Regions from separate parts of the Streptomyces sp. NPDC049597 genome, predicted to be linked through region 1. Evidence: riboswitches for the same ligand, from Rfam matches in the RefSeq annotation. Region 1 holds a riboswitch; the other holds the start of a gene.
The links. Region 1 has a riboswitch for cyclic di-AMP ahead of AB0K02_RS29970 (M23 family metallopeptidase). Riboswitches for the same ligand answer to the same signal wherever they lie in the genome.
Positions count from the first base shown of each region.

Region 2: another riboswitch for cyclic di-AMP. It lies ahead of AB0K02_RS05195 (transglycosylase family protein); the one in region 1 lies ahead of AB0K02_RS29970 (M23 family metallopeptidase).

Region 1 covers NZ_JBFAOY010000039.1:28,845-36,112, forward strand. Annotated here, with positions in the region: gene AB0K02_RS29950 (peptidoglycan recognition family protein) at 1-638, opposite strand, end outside; gene sigJ (RNA polymerase sigma factor SigJ) at 754-1,632, opposite strand; tRNA gene AB0K02_RS29960 (tRNA-Met) at 1,884-1,957, shown strand; gene AB0K02_RS29965 (PP2C family protein-serine/threonine phosphatase) at 2,226-3,428, shown strand; cyclic di-AMP (ydaO/yuaA leader) riboswitch at 3,697-3,853, shown strand; gene AB0K02_RS29970 (M23 family metallopeptidase) at 3,865-4,905, shown strand; gene AB0K02_RS29975 (PrsW family intramembrane metalloprotease) at 5,074-6,426, opposite strand; gene trmB (tRNA (guanosine(46)-N7)-methyltransferase TrmB) at 6,539-7,268, opposite strand, start outside.
Region 2 covers NZ_JBFAOY010000002.1:300,044-307,311, forward strand. Annotated here, with positions in the region: gene AB0K02_RS05180 (nucleoside triphosphate pyrophosphohydrolase) at 1-164, shown strand, start outside; gene AB0K02_RS05185 (cytochrome P450) at 161-1,405, shown strand; gene AB0K02_RS05190 (transglycosylase family protein) at 1,547-2,509, shown strand; cyclic di-AMP (ydaO/yuaA leader) riboswitch at 2,780-2,953, shown strand; gene AB0K02_RS05195 (transglycosylase family protein) at 2,957-3,634, shown strand; gene eno (phosphopyruvate hydratase) at 3,910-5,196, shown strand; gene AB0K02_RS05205 (septum formation initiator family protein) at 5,289-5,762, shown strand; gene AB0K02_RS05210 (DUF501 domain-containing protein) at 5,795-6,331, shown strand; gene AB0K02_RS05215 (Ppx/GppA phosphatase family protein) at 6,328-7,268, shown strand, end outside.

The DNA of each region.
Region 1 (7,268 bases):
GCGAGATTCCAGTTGTCGGGCATGTCGTCCTCCTCGGACGGCGGGGCGGATGCGAGACGTACGGCGATGCGCTCGCGCATGGACGCCATCGTGAACCCGCGCGGGTCGACCTTCCCCGGCTGCCACTCGAGGTGGCCGATCACGCTGCGGTGGGTCCATCCGTGGGCCCGGCAGATCGCGGCGGCAGCCTGCTCGATCGCTTCGAGCTGGGCGGCGGGCCACGGGTCCTGGCCGTCACCGAGGTTGATGCACTCGAAGCCGTAGAAGTGGCGGTTGCCGTCGGTGTTCGCCTCGTCGTCGGGAGGCAGCGCGCTCTCCGCGATCACGGCGCGCAGGACGTCGTCGTCGCCGAGGCCCGCGTGGTTCGCCCGGCCGTTGCCGACCAGGTAGACCGTGCCGTCCTTGGCGATGACGCCGTGGCACAGCGGTCCGGGCAGCTGGGAGTAGCCGTTGTAGCAGAGTTCCACCGAGGACTCGGTGCCTGAGGTGACGGTGTGGTGGACCATCACGCCGTGCACCGGGGCCCACGGGCCCACATGGTTGCGGTTGTGGGTGCGCCAGTCGCGGTACTCCACCACGCGCAGTCCCTCGTTCCGCAAGGCGGTGAGCAACTGGTCGGCGGACAGCGGTTCGGCCATCGGGTCTCCTCTCGGTGTGCGTCACGGTGTGGTCGCGCAGCGATCGGCGAGTCAGTGGTGAAATACCCAACCGCCGTGTGGGCCACCCCGATTGGGCCCCTGTCGTCGGCGCCGCTCACGCCCCGGGCGCGGCCAGGTCGAGGGCCTTCAGCCGTTCCGGGTCCCGCAGGATGTTGATCTCGACGATCCGGCCGCCGCTCACCGTGAACGCCATCACCGACACCGGCACCCCGTCCGTCGCCGCGACCACGCCCGCCGCCCCGTTGACCAGGCACGGGCGGGCCACCTCGGCGAGGCGGGCGAAGGTGATCGCCTGGCCGGCGACCGCCTCGGCACCGCGGACCAGTGCGCCCGGACGCAGCGCGCCGCCGTCGGAGCGGGCCACCACGTCCGGGTCGAGGACCGCGATGAGGGCCTCGAAGTCGCCGCCCCGCGCCGCCGTGAGGAACGCGTCGACGGCCTCGCGCTGCCGGCCGAGGTCGGCGTCCGGGACTGCGGCCGTCCCCTGCACCCTGCGGCGGGCCCGGCTCGCCAGCTGGCGCGCGGCCGCCGGGGTGCGGCCCACCACGGGGGCGATCTCGTCGAACGGCACCGCGAACATGTCGTGCAGCACGAAGGCGAGTCGTTCCGCCGGAGCCAGCGTCTCCAGGACGACCAGCAGCGCCAGGCCGACCGCGTCGGCGAGCAGGACCTCGTGCTCGGGGTCGAGCGCGTCCGCCCCGGTGACGATCGGCTCGGGCAGACGGGTCTCCATCGGCTCCTCGCGCCGTGACGCACGGGTACGGAGCATGTCCAGGCAGACCCGGCCGACCACGGTGGTCAGCCAGCCGCCCAGGTTCTCGACGCGTTCGGAGCCGGAGCGGCTCAGACGCAGCCAGGCCTCCTGGACGGCGTCGTCGGCTTCGGTCAGCGAGCCGAGCATCCGGTACGCGACCGCGCGCAGGTGCGCGCGGTGCTCCTCGAAGCGCTGCGCCAGGAAGTCGTGCTCGTTCATCGTCCGCCCCGTGTCCGTCGTCGTCCGGCCTGTCACAGCATTGACGGAGTGCGCGGCGCGGATGTGACGCGAACGGTGCCACCAGGCCGGATGTGCCGGGACGAGGCCGAAAAGCGTGGCCGCGGAGGCCGAAAACGTCGCCGCGGGGGCCGAAAACGCGGCGGAGACGACCTGTGGGGCCGGATCGGCGGGACCGGACCGGTAAATGGGAGTGGATCTTGCTCCGGATGGCGTAAGGTGGTGTTCACCGACGCGGGGTGGAGCAGCTCGGTAGCTCGCTGGGCTCATAACCCAGAGGTCGCAGGTTCAAATCCTGTCCCCGCTACTGAAGACGGCGGCCCGGCAATCGAGATGATCGATTGCCGGGCCGCCGTCGTTTCCGTCGTCGGTTGCGCCCTCGTTTTCGGCGTCGTGACCTGGGCTTCTGTGCGGCCGGACGTGGCAAGTCGCCGCGCGCCCCCGGGGCGCGCAGCATGGGAAGTGCGCGGCACCGGTCCGTGGCCGTGGGTGGAGCGGCAGGGAGAACACCTGTGGGGCGAGAACAGCGCAGCAGCTACGGCGCGCCGTGGTTCGTCCGTCTCCTGCCCGCCGTGATGATCGCCGCCGGCATCGTCTTCGACCTGCTGACGCCGGCCCGTTTCACCGCGGTGCCGCTCTTCGCCGCGGCCCCGCTCATCGCGGCGCCGATCGTCACCTGGGTCGTGACGCTGCTCACCGGTATCGCCGCCGTCCTGGCCACGACGGGCCTGCACACCTACAACAACACCATCGCCCAGATCACCGCCTTCACGGAGACGAGCACGGTGCTCACCGTGGCGGCTCTCGCGCTGCTGATCAACGGGGTCGTGAGGCGCAGCAGCGCGCGGCTCGCCTCGGCGCGGGTGATCGCCGAGGCCGCGCAGCGCGCCGTGCTGCCCACGCCCGCGGACCGGATCGCCGGTCTGCACATCGCGGCGCGCTACGAGGCGGCGCAGGCGGACGCGTTCATCGGCGGTGACCTCTTCGCCGTGCAGGACACCCCGCACGGGGTGCGGCTGATCGTCGGGGACGTGCGCGGCAAGGGGATGGAGGCGGTGGCGGCCGTCGCCGTGCTGATCGGGGCCTTTGGGGAGGCGGCCGAGCAGGAGACCTCGCTCGAAGGCGTGGCACGGCGGCTGGAGCGGGCGTTGAAGCGCGAGGACATGCGGCGGGAGGGGCTTGACGCCATCGAGGGGTTCACCACCGCCGTGCTCGGCGAGATCCCGCCCAGCGACGGTGTGGGGGACGGGACCGTACGGCTGGTGAACCGCGGGCATCCCGACCCGCTGGTGCTGCACGCCGACGGCGAGCTGGACGTGCTGGAGCCGTCCGAGGCCGCGCTGCCCCTGGGGATGGGCGACTTGGGCCTGTGGCCCGACCGCGCGGAGGAGTATCCGCTGCCCGCCGGCGCGACGCTGCTGCTGTACACGGACGGCCTGTCCGAGGCCCGTGACGCCCGAGGCGTCTTCTACGACCCGGGTGAACGACTCCGGGGAAGCGTCTTCCCCGGCCCCGAGGGCCTGCTCGACGCGCTGGTCGAGGACGTGCGCCGGTACACGGGCGGCAGGTCCACGGACGACATGGCGCTCCTGGCGGTCGGCAGGCCCGGGGTGGGGCAGCCGGAACGGCGGCGGACGGTGCCGGTCGTGTCCGCCGACGGCGCGTCCCGGACGCAGGGGCGGCGCGCGGTGCGTGGCGCGGGCGGCGCCCGCCCGGCGCGGGGGGTACGGCACACCGACGGCGGGTGGCGGAGCAGCGGGCACGGCACGCCGGACTGAGGGGCGCAGCCCGAGGGGACGGCGAACGCTCAGCACATCAGTACGGTGTGTAGCCAAACGGTGTCACTCTGCATAACATTTGACGCAACGTCAGGTGATGTCGCCGGCCTGAAGGGTGATCAAGTCGCCCGATTCCGCCTGCTTCTGTCCTGGTAAGTCCTGGCCGCGGGCGTTAATGATCAGCCGGAACAGCTTGGAATCCGGCCCCGGCTTCTATTAACGTTCGATAACGCAGCGCGGTCGTCCCAGCCGTCGCAAGAGACGGCACCGTGCGCACGCGCCGAATCCCGCAAGGGAACCGGGGAACCACCAATTGGGGTGAATCGGGCATCGTTTGCCGCTCAGTCCGCGGCCGAGGACGCCCGTAGGAGACCTTCCTGCTCCGAACCCGTCAGCTAACCCGGTAGGCGAGAAGGAAGGAAAGGAGTACGCCTTCGTGGCGTCCAACATGCCTGCCCCCGAGGCCCCGTTCGTGCCCGCTCACTTCGGCGGCGACACCGCGGAGCGGACGTGGGAGGAATGGAATCCCACCGAGGAATCCATCCGTCCGGTGCGCGGCCGGCACCGCGTCGTCAAGCAGCGCGGCGGGCTCGCCCGCAGCTCCACCGTCCTCGGCGTCGGTGTCATCGCCGCGGTCGGCGCCGGTGGCATAGCGACCGCCCAGGACAAGCCGGCGGTCTCCATCTCCCTTCCGGACTCGATCGCGGACAAGCTCCCCGACGCCGCGTCACTTCCGGGCGTGGGCTCCCTCCTCTCCGACGACTCCGGCTCCGAGGCGAACGCGGCCCCCCTGACCGCGATGACGACCGTCGCCGATGGCGGGACGGGTGCCGACGGGCAGTCGGCCGGCGCCGGCGAGGCCCTGCGCGCCCGCATCCTCCAGCAGGTCGAGCAGCAGCGCGCCGAGGCGGACGCCGAGGCGAAGGCCGCCGCCGAGAAGCTGGCCGCCGAGCAGGCCGCCGCCGCGGCGGCGAAGCAGCAGAGCGAGGCCGAGGCCCAGGCGGCCGAGGAGAAGCGGAAGGCCGAGGAGGCCGCGCGGGCCAAGGAGGAGGCGGAGCGCCTCGCCAAGCTCGCCGCGAGCTACGCCCTGCCCACCTCCTCGTACACGATCACCTCCACGTACGGCGAGTCCGGCTCCATGTGGTCCTCCGGCCAGCACACCGGTCTGGACTTCGCCGCTCCCACGGGCACCCCGGTCAAGGCGGTCCACGGCGGCACGATCAAGTCGGCCGGCTGGTCCGGTTCGTACGGCTACCGCATCGTGCTGGAGCTGGAGGACGGCACCGAGGTCTGGTACGCCCACCTGTCGTCGATGACCGCGAGCGCGGGCCAGACGGTCGCCACAGGCGAGACCATCGGCCGCGTCGGCGCGACCGGCAACGTCACCGGGCCGCACCTGCACATGGAGGTGCACACCGCGGGCGGCTCCGGCCTCGACCCGATGGCCTGGCTGCGGGACAAGGGCCTCACGATCTGATCGAGGGCAGCGGCCGACGGCGCGCGGTACGGGGTTCGGGTGCCGCGCGTCCCCGTGTCCGCGCCGTCCCCGGTGGCGCCTGTGCGCGGCGGCAGGGCGCGGACGCGACGCCGACGACGCCTCGTGCGAGGCGGGCGGGGCGCGGCAGCTGCGACGAGGGCCGCGCGGTCAGCGGCGGTACGGGTTGTAGCCGGAGTAGTCGCGGTGCGGGGGCGGTACGGCGACCCGGCCCGTGGCCCGCGCCGCGTACACGAGCGCGGGCGCGGCCACGTCCCTGCGCCGCCACAGGTGGTGCAGCAGCTCCCGCTCGCGCTCCGCGAAGTCCGGTCCCGCGGCGCCGCGGTGGGCCCGGTGGCGCAGAGAGGCGAGCGACGTCGCGAACGCCTCGTACTCGGAGACCGCGTGGCCCGCGGCAGGGCCGTACGTCCGCCGTGCCCAGTCGCGCGCCATCGTGCGGGCGCGCATCGAGGACAGCGCCTGCGGCTCCGCGTCCGCCAGCCAGCCCGCCGCCGCGTACGCCGGCAGCTCGCTCGATATCGTGCGCAGCTCGCGCTGCCGGGTCCATATGGTCAGCCAGGTCAGCAGCCCGAAGGCGGGCACCATGAACGCCGCGTACACCCCGTAGAAACCCCACGGGCCGAACAGCGAAACCGAGCCGTTCCACAGGGCGTGCATGCCCATCGCGAGGACGAGGCCGAGCAGGGGCAGCGCGATGCGCCGTATGCGCCGACGGGGCGCGGCGAGTGCGGCAAGGCCGAAACCGATGCCGGTGAGCACCGTGAACAACGGGTGCGCGAACGGCGACATCACGATCCGCACGAAGAACGTCGCCGCGGTGACCGAGGCCAGGCCCGAGGTGCCGAACGCCTGGTCCTCGCCGTAGGCGTTGCCGAGGTACAGGATGTTCTCGGTGAAGGCGAAGCCGGTCGCCGTCACGCCCGCGACCACCACCCCGTCCACGAGGCCGGTGAAGTCCCGTCTTCGGAAGAGGAAGAGGAGCAGGACCGACGCCGCCTTGGCGCTCTCCTCGACGACCGGTGCTATGACCGTCGCGCCCAGGGTGTCGGCGGAAGCGGGATCGGCGGTGGCGGTGGCGATCCAGCGGGTCGCGAAGGTGTTCGCGAGGATCGCGATCAGGGCGGCGGCGCACGCGCCCCAGGCGAAGGCGAACAGCAGATTCCGCCAGGGGCCGGGCTCCACCCGGTCCAGCCAGCGGAACGCCGCCACCAGCAGCGGCACCGGCAGCGTCGCGAGGCCGAGGCCGATCAGGAAGCCCTGGGTGCCGGTCTGTTCCCGTACGAGCGCGAGGATCACCAGTCCGCACAGCCCGAGCAGAGTGATCAGCACACCCGCCCGGACCGCACGGCTGCGCCACAGACGGGCGGCACGCATCCGGCGGCGCCGCGCGGCGGTCTGCGGCACGCCGCCGGCCGGCCCGCCGCCCTGCTCCTGCCGGCACGGGGGCACCGCCGGATGCGGCGGGCGGCTCGCCATCGTGTGCTGCGCGGACGACTGGGACACCTGTCGACCCTAACGAGAGGCACCGACAACCGGCGAGGGTGCGGCGAGGTGCGCGGTACGTCACCGTGTCCGCACCGCATCGGTCAGGGCCCGACGGCGAGGGCCCGCGCGGTCACGCCTGCGGCAGCACCCGGCGGAACAACAGGTCGTGGACCTTGTGGCCCTTGTCCAGACCCTGGCCCTCGAAGCGGGTCAGCGGACGGAATGCGGGACGCGGGGCGTAGCCGCCGTCCGGGACGGTGTTCTCGAAGTCCGGGTGTGCGGTGAGGACGTCGAGCATCTGCTCGGCGTACGGCTCCCAGTCGGTCGCGCAGTGCAGGACAGCCCCGGGTCGAAGCCGCTGGGCGGCCAGCGTCAGGAACTCCGGCTGGATCAGCCGCCGCTTGTGGTGGCGCTTCTTGGGCCAGGGATCCGGGAAGTAGACGCGCATGCCGTCGAGCGAACGGGGCGGCAGCATCTCGCGCAGCAGGATGATGGCGTCGCCGTTGGCGACCCGCACGTTGGTCAGGCCGTTCCGCTCGGCGAGGCCGAGCAGGTTGCCCTGGCCCGGTGTGTGCACGTCGACGGCGAGGATGCCGGTGTCCGGATCGTCGGTGGCCATCTGCGCGGTGGCCTCGCCCATCCCGAACCCGATCTCCAGGACGACGGGCAGCCCGCCGAACATCTCGTCGAGGTCGAGCACCCGGTGCCCGTCGATGTCGAGTCCCCACACCGGCCACAGCCGTTGCAGCGCGTCGCCCTGCCCGGCGGTCACCCGGCTGCGGCGCGGCTGGAAGCTGCGGATGCGCCGCTCATGATGCGACCCGGCCGGATCGGCGGCGGGCCCGCCGGGGAAACGCGGC
Region 2 (7,268 bases), on a different contig from region 1:
CGCCGGCCGGTGAGGGCATCGGGTACGAGCTGCTGCACCTCGCGGTGCGCGCCGAGGCGGACGGCGTCGACCCGGAGGCGGCCCTGCGCGCGGCGGCCCGCGCCTACCGTGACGCGATCCGCGCGGCGGAGGGGCACGGCGGCCCGGATACCGTCGGGGTGTGAACGACCCGAACACCCCGCCCGAACTCTTCACCTGGGAGTTCGCCACCGACCCGTACCCCGCCTACGCCTGGCTGCGCGAGCACGCGCCGGTGCACCGCACCGCGCTGCCCTCCGGGGTGGAGGCATGGCTGGTGACCCGGTACGCGGACGCGAGGCAGGCGCTCGCGGACCAGCGGCTGTCCAAGAACCCGGCGCACCACGACGAGCCCGCGCACGCCAAGGGCAAGACGGGTATCCCGGGTGAGCGCAAGGCCGAGCTGATGACGCATCTGCTCAACATCGACCCGCCGGACCACACACGGCTGCGCCGCCTGGTCTCCAAGGCGTTCACACCGCGCCGCGTGGCCGAGTTCGCCCCGCGGGTGCAGGAGCTGACCGACCGGCTCATCGACGCCTTCGCCGAGAACGGCGAGGCGGACCTCATCCACGAGTTCGCCTTCCCGCTCCCCATCTACGCCATCTGCGACATGCTCGGCGTCCCCCGCGAGGACCAGGACGACTTCCGTGACTGGGCGGGCATGATGATCCGTCACGGCGGCGGGCCGCGTGGCGGAGTGGCCCGCTCCGTGAAGAAGATGCGCGGCTATCTCGCCGAGCTGATCCACCGCAAGCGTGAACAGCCGGGAGACGATCTCATCTCGGGGCTCATCAAGGCGTCGGACCACGGCGAGCACCTGACGGAGAACGAGGCCGCCGCGATGGCGTTCATCCTTCTCTTCGCGGGCTTCGAGACGACGGTCAACCTCATCGGCAACGGCGTGTACGCCCTGCTGCGCAATCCCGTGCAGCGCGAGCGGCTGCAGAGCTCGCTCGCCGCCGGCGAGAGCGCGCTGCTGGAGACCGGTGTGGAGGAACTCCTGCGCTACGACGGCCCTGTCGAGCTCGCGACCTGGCGGTTCGCCACCGAGGCGCTGGAGATCGGCGGACAGCGGATCGCCGCAGGCGACCCCGTGCTCGTCGTGCTCGCGGCCGCCGACCGCGACCCGGAGCGGTTCACCGAGCCCGACACGCTCGACCTCGCCCGGCGCGACAACCAGCACCTGGGGTACGGGCACGGCATCCACTACTGCCTCGGCGCCCCGCTCGCCCGGCTCGAAGGACAGACGGCGATCGCGACCCTGCTCAGGAGGATGCCGGACTTGCGACTTGCGGGCGATCCGGCCGATTTGCGGTGGCGTGGGGGGCTGATCATGCGTGGATTGCGCACTCTGCCCGTTGAGTTCACCCCCCTCGAGAGCTGACGCACCGTCAAGTCTGTGACTTTCACGTGATCTGCGCTGCATCGACTTGTGACTCACGTTCGAATGCGGCTACGTTCACCGTCGACTCGGCAGGCATCAGCAGGCCGCACAGTCCCCAGTAGTCACGCGAAAGGCAACCGCATGCGCTCCGGGAACGGACGTCACCGCCGCCCCCGTCAGGCTCCGGCCATCGTCGTCGCGGCAGGGGTGACCGGATCCGCCATCGCGCTCCCGCTGCTCGGCGCCGGCTCCGCCTCCGCCGCCGACGCGGCCACATGGGACCGCGTCGCCGAATGCGAGAGCGGCGGCATGTGGAGCGCCGACCTCGGCAACGGCTTCTACGGCGGGCTGCAGCTCTCGCAGCAGACGTGGGAGGAGTTCGGCGGCACGGCGTACGCGCCGAGCGCCGACCTGGCGAGCCGTTCGCAGCAGATCGCGGTCGCGGAGAAGGTGCTGGACGCCCGGGGGCCCGACGCCTGGCAGGCATGCGCCCCGATCGCGGGGCTGACCAACGACGACGTCTCGACCGGTGTCGACCCCGGGGACCTGCTGCCCCTGCCGGACGCGAGCCCGGAGGACGGCGCCGAGGCGAGCCCCGAGACGACGGCCGACGCGGGCGCCGGCGCGGACGCGCCGGCCGGTTCCGGTGACGCGGCCGCCGACGACCCGGCCGGGGGCGAGGCGGGCCGTCCGCAGGAGGCCCCTGCGGAGGACGCCTCCCCGGCGCCCACGCCCGAGGACGGCGACGCGCCGGTGTCCGAGTCCCCGTCCGCCGGCACGGACGCCGGGGCGCCCGACTCCGCGACCGGCACGGGCAGGCACCGCGGCGAGCCCGCCCATGACGACACCGAAACGGGCATCACGGACGAGGGGCGCGAAAGCGGTCGTCATGCCTCGCGAGGTGACGCATCGGCACGTGACGGAGTGACAGCCGACGGCGCGTACACCGTCCAGCCGGGCGACACTCTGTGGGCCATCGCCGACGAGCGGGAGGTGCCCGGAGGCTGGAGCGCGCTCTACGAGGCGAACGAGAAGACCGTGGGTGCCGACCCCGATCTCATCCTCCCCGGTCAGAGCCTCGATCTCGGCCTGGGCGACCAGTAGTTCGAGCGGCGATTCGCTGCCATATGTCCGTTCTGTGCAAGTGAGACAAGCGTCTCTTTGCTGCAACTGGCCGACACTGTCCAGCAAATTCACCCAAGCCGTGCGCGACCTGCGCAAACGCCTCCCAAGTGGAGGGCGGTTCGGGCGATTTCTCCCCGATGTTCGACTTTGAACATCGGGGAGCGGTGTGTTTACGGTCTGAACCGCTCGCCATCGCGGGCACCGTCGACCGTCACGCCGAATCCTGCCGTCGGTCGGGGGGAACAGTCGTCGCTCAGTGCGCCGAAGGCAGGAGCGGGGGACCCAAGGTAAGTGCCGGTCCCGGCCGTCGCAGACGACGGCCGTGAACGGCTGGGGGTGGAGCCGCGCGCAACGACGCGCGGCCGGGCAACTCTTCCGGCCCGAACCCGACAGCTCACCTCGCAGGCGTCGGTGAGGAGAAGCTCCATGCTGCGTTCCGGCCATGCCAAGCACCGCCGCTCCACCGTCCTCGACCGGGCGGCTCGCCTCGCAACGCTCGCCGGCGTCGCCGGTGCCGCCATCGCTGCCCCGATGCTCGGCGCCACCTCGGCGTCCGCCGCCACCGCCGCCGAGTGGGACGCCGTCGCCCAGTGCGAGTCCGGTGGCAACTGGTCCATCAACACCGGCAACGGCTACTACGGTGGCCTGCAGTTCTCCGCCTCCACCTGGGCCGCCTACGGCGGCACCGCGTACGCCCCGTCCGCCGACCAGGCCTCCAAGTCCCAGCAGATCGCGATAGCCGAGAAGGTCCTCGCCGGTCAGGGCAAGGGCGCCTGGCCGAGCTGCGGCGTGGGCCTGTCCAGCACCCCCTACAACGGCGGCTCCGCCGAGCCGGCGCAGCCCGCCGCCGAGCCGGCCGAGAAGCGTGCCGAGGCCCCGACCACCCGCTCCGAGCGTGCCGAGGCCCCCGCGCCGAAGAAGGCCGCGGCCGCCACGTTCAAGAAGGGCGACGGCGAGTACAAGGTCAAGGCCGGGGACACCCTGGGCTCGATCGCGGAGGCCGAGAAGGTCAAGGGCGGCTGGAAGAAGCTCTTCGAGCTCAACAAGGACGTCATCGAGGACGCCGACGTCATCTACCCGGGCCAGCAGCTCCACCTGAGCTGACCCCCCGCCGTCCGCGTGCCCGCGGACGGGTTCCGAGCCCCCCGGTCCGGCGCTGCTTCCCCCGTAAGCGCCGGGCCGGGGTTCGGTCGTGAAGGGCCCCGAAGAGCCTTACTTACGGGTAGCTTGCGGGCGTTTTGTCCGGCACGCACAGCGTTCATGCCCTTTTTCGTCCCACGGGGCGGGCATCGGCCGGCCTTTGCCCCGGAGACGGTTAGGCTCTTGCCGCAAGGCCAAGCAGACCTCTGCACATTTCTCGCGTCACATCCCAGAAGGAGATGCTCGTGCCGTCCATCGACGTCGTCGTAGCCCGGGAAATCCTGGACTCCCGAGGCAACCCCACGGTCGAGGTCGAGGTTGGCCTCGACGACGGCAGCACGGGTCGTGCTGCTGTTCCGTCCGGCGCCTCCACCGGTGCGTTCGAGGCCATTGAGCTCCGCGACGGTGACCAGAACCGCTACCAGGGCAAGGGTGTCGAGAAGGCCGTCCTCGCCGTCATCGAGCAGATCGGCCCCGAGCTCGTCGGCTACGACGCCACCGAGCAGCGCCTGATCGACCAGGCGATGTTCGACCTGGACGCCACCGACAACAAGGCCTCGCTCGGCGCCAACGCCATCCTCGGTGTCTCCCTCGCCGTCGCGCACGCCGCCTCCGAGGCGTCCGACCTGCCGCTCTTCCGCTACCTGGGCGGCCCGAACGCGCACCTGCTGCCCGTTCCGATGATGAACATCCTGAACGGCGGCTCGCACGCCGACTCCAACGTGGACATCCAGGAGTTCATGATCGCGCCGATCGGTGCGGAGTCCTTCTCCGAGGCCCTGCGCTGGGGCACCGAGGTCTACCACACCCTCAAGAAGGTGCTGAAGACCAAGGGCCTGTCCACCGGTCTCGGCGACGAGGGCGGCTTCGCGCCGAACCTCGACTCCAACCGCGCCGCCCTCGACCTCATCCTCGAGGCCATCAAGGAGGCCGGCTACGCCCCGGGCAAGGACATCGCGCTCGCGCTGGACGTCGCCGCGTCCGAGTTCTACAAGGACGGCGCGTACGAGTTCGAGGGCAAGGCCCGCTCGGCCGCCGAGATGACCGAGTACTACGCGGAGCTCGTCGACGCGTACCCGCTGGTCTCCATCGAGGACCCCCTGTTCGAGGACGACTGGGCCGGCTGGAAGACCATCACCGACAAGCTCGGCTCCAAGGTCCAGCTCGTCGGCGACGACCTGTTCGTCACCAACCCGGAGCGCCTGGCCCGCGGCATCGAGGAGGGCGCCGCCAACGCCCTGCTGGTCAAGGTCAACCAGATCGGTTCGCTGACCGAGACCCTGGACGCCGTCGAGCTCGCCCAGCGCAACGGCTTCAAGTGCATGATGTCCCACCGCTCCGGCGAGACCGAGGACGTCACCATCGCCGACCTGGCCGTCGCCACCAACTGCGGCCAGATCAAGACCGGCGCCCCGGCCCGCTCCGAGCGCGTCGCCAAGTACAACCAGCTGCTGCGCATCGAGGAGATCCTCGACGACGCCGCTGTGTACGCCGGCCGCAGCGCCTTCCCGCGCTTCAAGGGCTGATCACGGGCTGACACCCCCGCCTCCGTACGTCCCCGGCCCCGGTCCCGTACCGTGTCCGGGGACGTTCGCGTGTGAAGGGGAGGCGAGAGAGCATGGCACGCAGGCCGGAGCCGGACCGGTTCTCCACCGCGACGAGGCTGCGGCTGCTCGGCGAGCAGACCGCCGCCCGCGTCTACCGGTCGCAGAGCCGCCGTCAGGCCCGCCGCTCCCGGCTCACCGGCCGGGCCGCGTTCCTCGCACTGATCGTCTGCTCCCTGGTCGTCGCCCTCGCCTACCCCATGCGCCAGTACGTCTCGCAGCGCGCCGAGATCGCCGAACAGGAACGCCGGATGGCCGAGGCCCGCGAGCGGGTCGAGGAGCTCCGCGACGAGAAGGCGCGCCTCCAGGACGACATGTACATCCGGCGCCTGGCACGTGAGCACCTGCACTACGTGCTCCCGGGCGAGACCGGCTACACGGTGATCGACCCCGAGACCGCCGAGGAGCGCCGTGAGGACGAGAGTGCGGCGGACCGGCCCTGGTACTCGAACGTCTGGAACGGCGTGGACGACGCCGACCGCCAGTAGCCCCCAGTAGCGACCACAGCAGCAAGGCAGGCATGGAAACCCCTCCTCCCACCACCGAGCACACCGAGCCGACCGACGCGGACATCGCCGCGTTCGAGCAGCAGCTCGGCCGGCCGCCGCGCGGACTGCGCGCCATCGCGCACCGCTGCCCCTGCGGACAGCCGGATGTCGTCGAGACCGCGCCCCGTCTGCCGGACGGGACGCCGTTCCCGACGCTGTACTACCTGACCTGCCCGCGGGCCGCGTCCGCGATCGGCACGCTGGAGGCCAACGGCGTCATGAAGGAGATGCAGGCACGCCTGGCCGCCGACCCCGAGCTGGCCGCCGCCTACCGCGCCGCGCACGAGGACTACATCGCGCGCCGCGACGCGATCGAGGTGCTCCAGGGCTTCCCCAGCGCGGGCGGCATGCCGGACCGGGTGAAGTGCCTGCACGTCCTGGTCGGCCACTCGCTCGCGGCGGGCCCCGGCGTGAACCCGCTGGGGGACGAGGCGATCGCGATGCTGCCCGAGTGGTGGCGCAAGGGCCCGTGTGTGACCGGCCTCGTCACGGAGGAGGACGACAAGTGACCCGCGTCGCCGCCGTCGACTGCGGCACCAACTCCATCCGGCTCCTCGTCGCCGACGTCGACCCGGAGTCCGGCAGCCTCGTCGACCTCGACCGGCGGATGATCATCGTCCGGCTGGGGGAGGGTGTCGACCGCACCGGGCGGCTCGCCCCCGCGGCGCTGGAGCGGACCTTCGCGGCCTGCCGCGAGTACGCCGCCGTCATCAAGGAGCTCGGCGCCGAGACCGTACGCTTCGTCGCCACGTCCGCCTCCCGGGACGCCGAGAACCGCGACGAGTTCGTCCGTGGTGTCCTCGACATCCTCGGCGTCGAGCCGGAGGTCATCTCGGGCGACCAGGAGGCCGAGTTCTCCTTCACCGGCGCCACCCGCTCCCTCGCCGGGCGCACCGATCTGGACAAGCCGTACCTGGTCGTCGACATCGGCGGCGGCTCCACCGAGTTCGTCGTCGGCGAGGAACACGCCCGCCCGTCGCCCACCACCACCCTCAACGGAGGCGCTGCGCGCCACACCCTCTCTCTTGCCGCCCGGTCCGTCGACATCGGCTGCGTGCGGATGACGGAGCGGCACGCGCCGAGCAGCCCCGCCACCCCGGAGCAGATCGCGGCGATCCGCGCCGACATCGAGGCCGCGCTCGACCTCGCGGCCGAGACCGTCCCGATCGACGAGGCCCGCACCCTGGTCGGCCTCGCCGGTTCCGTGACGACGGTGGCCGGGATCGCGCTCGGCCTCGACACGTACGACTCGGCCAGGATCCACCACTCGCGGATCTCCTACGAGAAGGTCGAGGAGGTCACGACGATGCTGCTGAACGCGACGCACGACGAGCGCGCGGCGATCGGCGTGATGCACCCCGGCCGGGTCGACGTCATCCAGGCCGGGGCGCTCGTCCTGCTCACGATCATGCAGCGCATCGGCGCCCGTGAGGTCGTCGTCAGCGA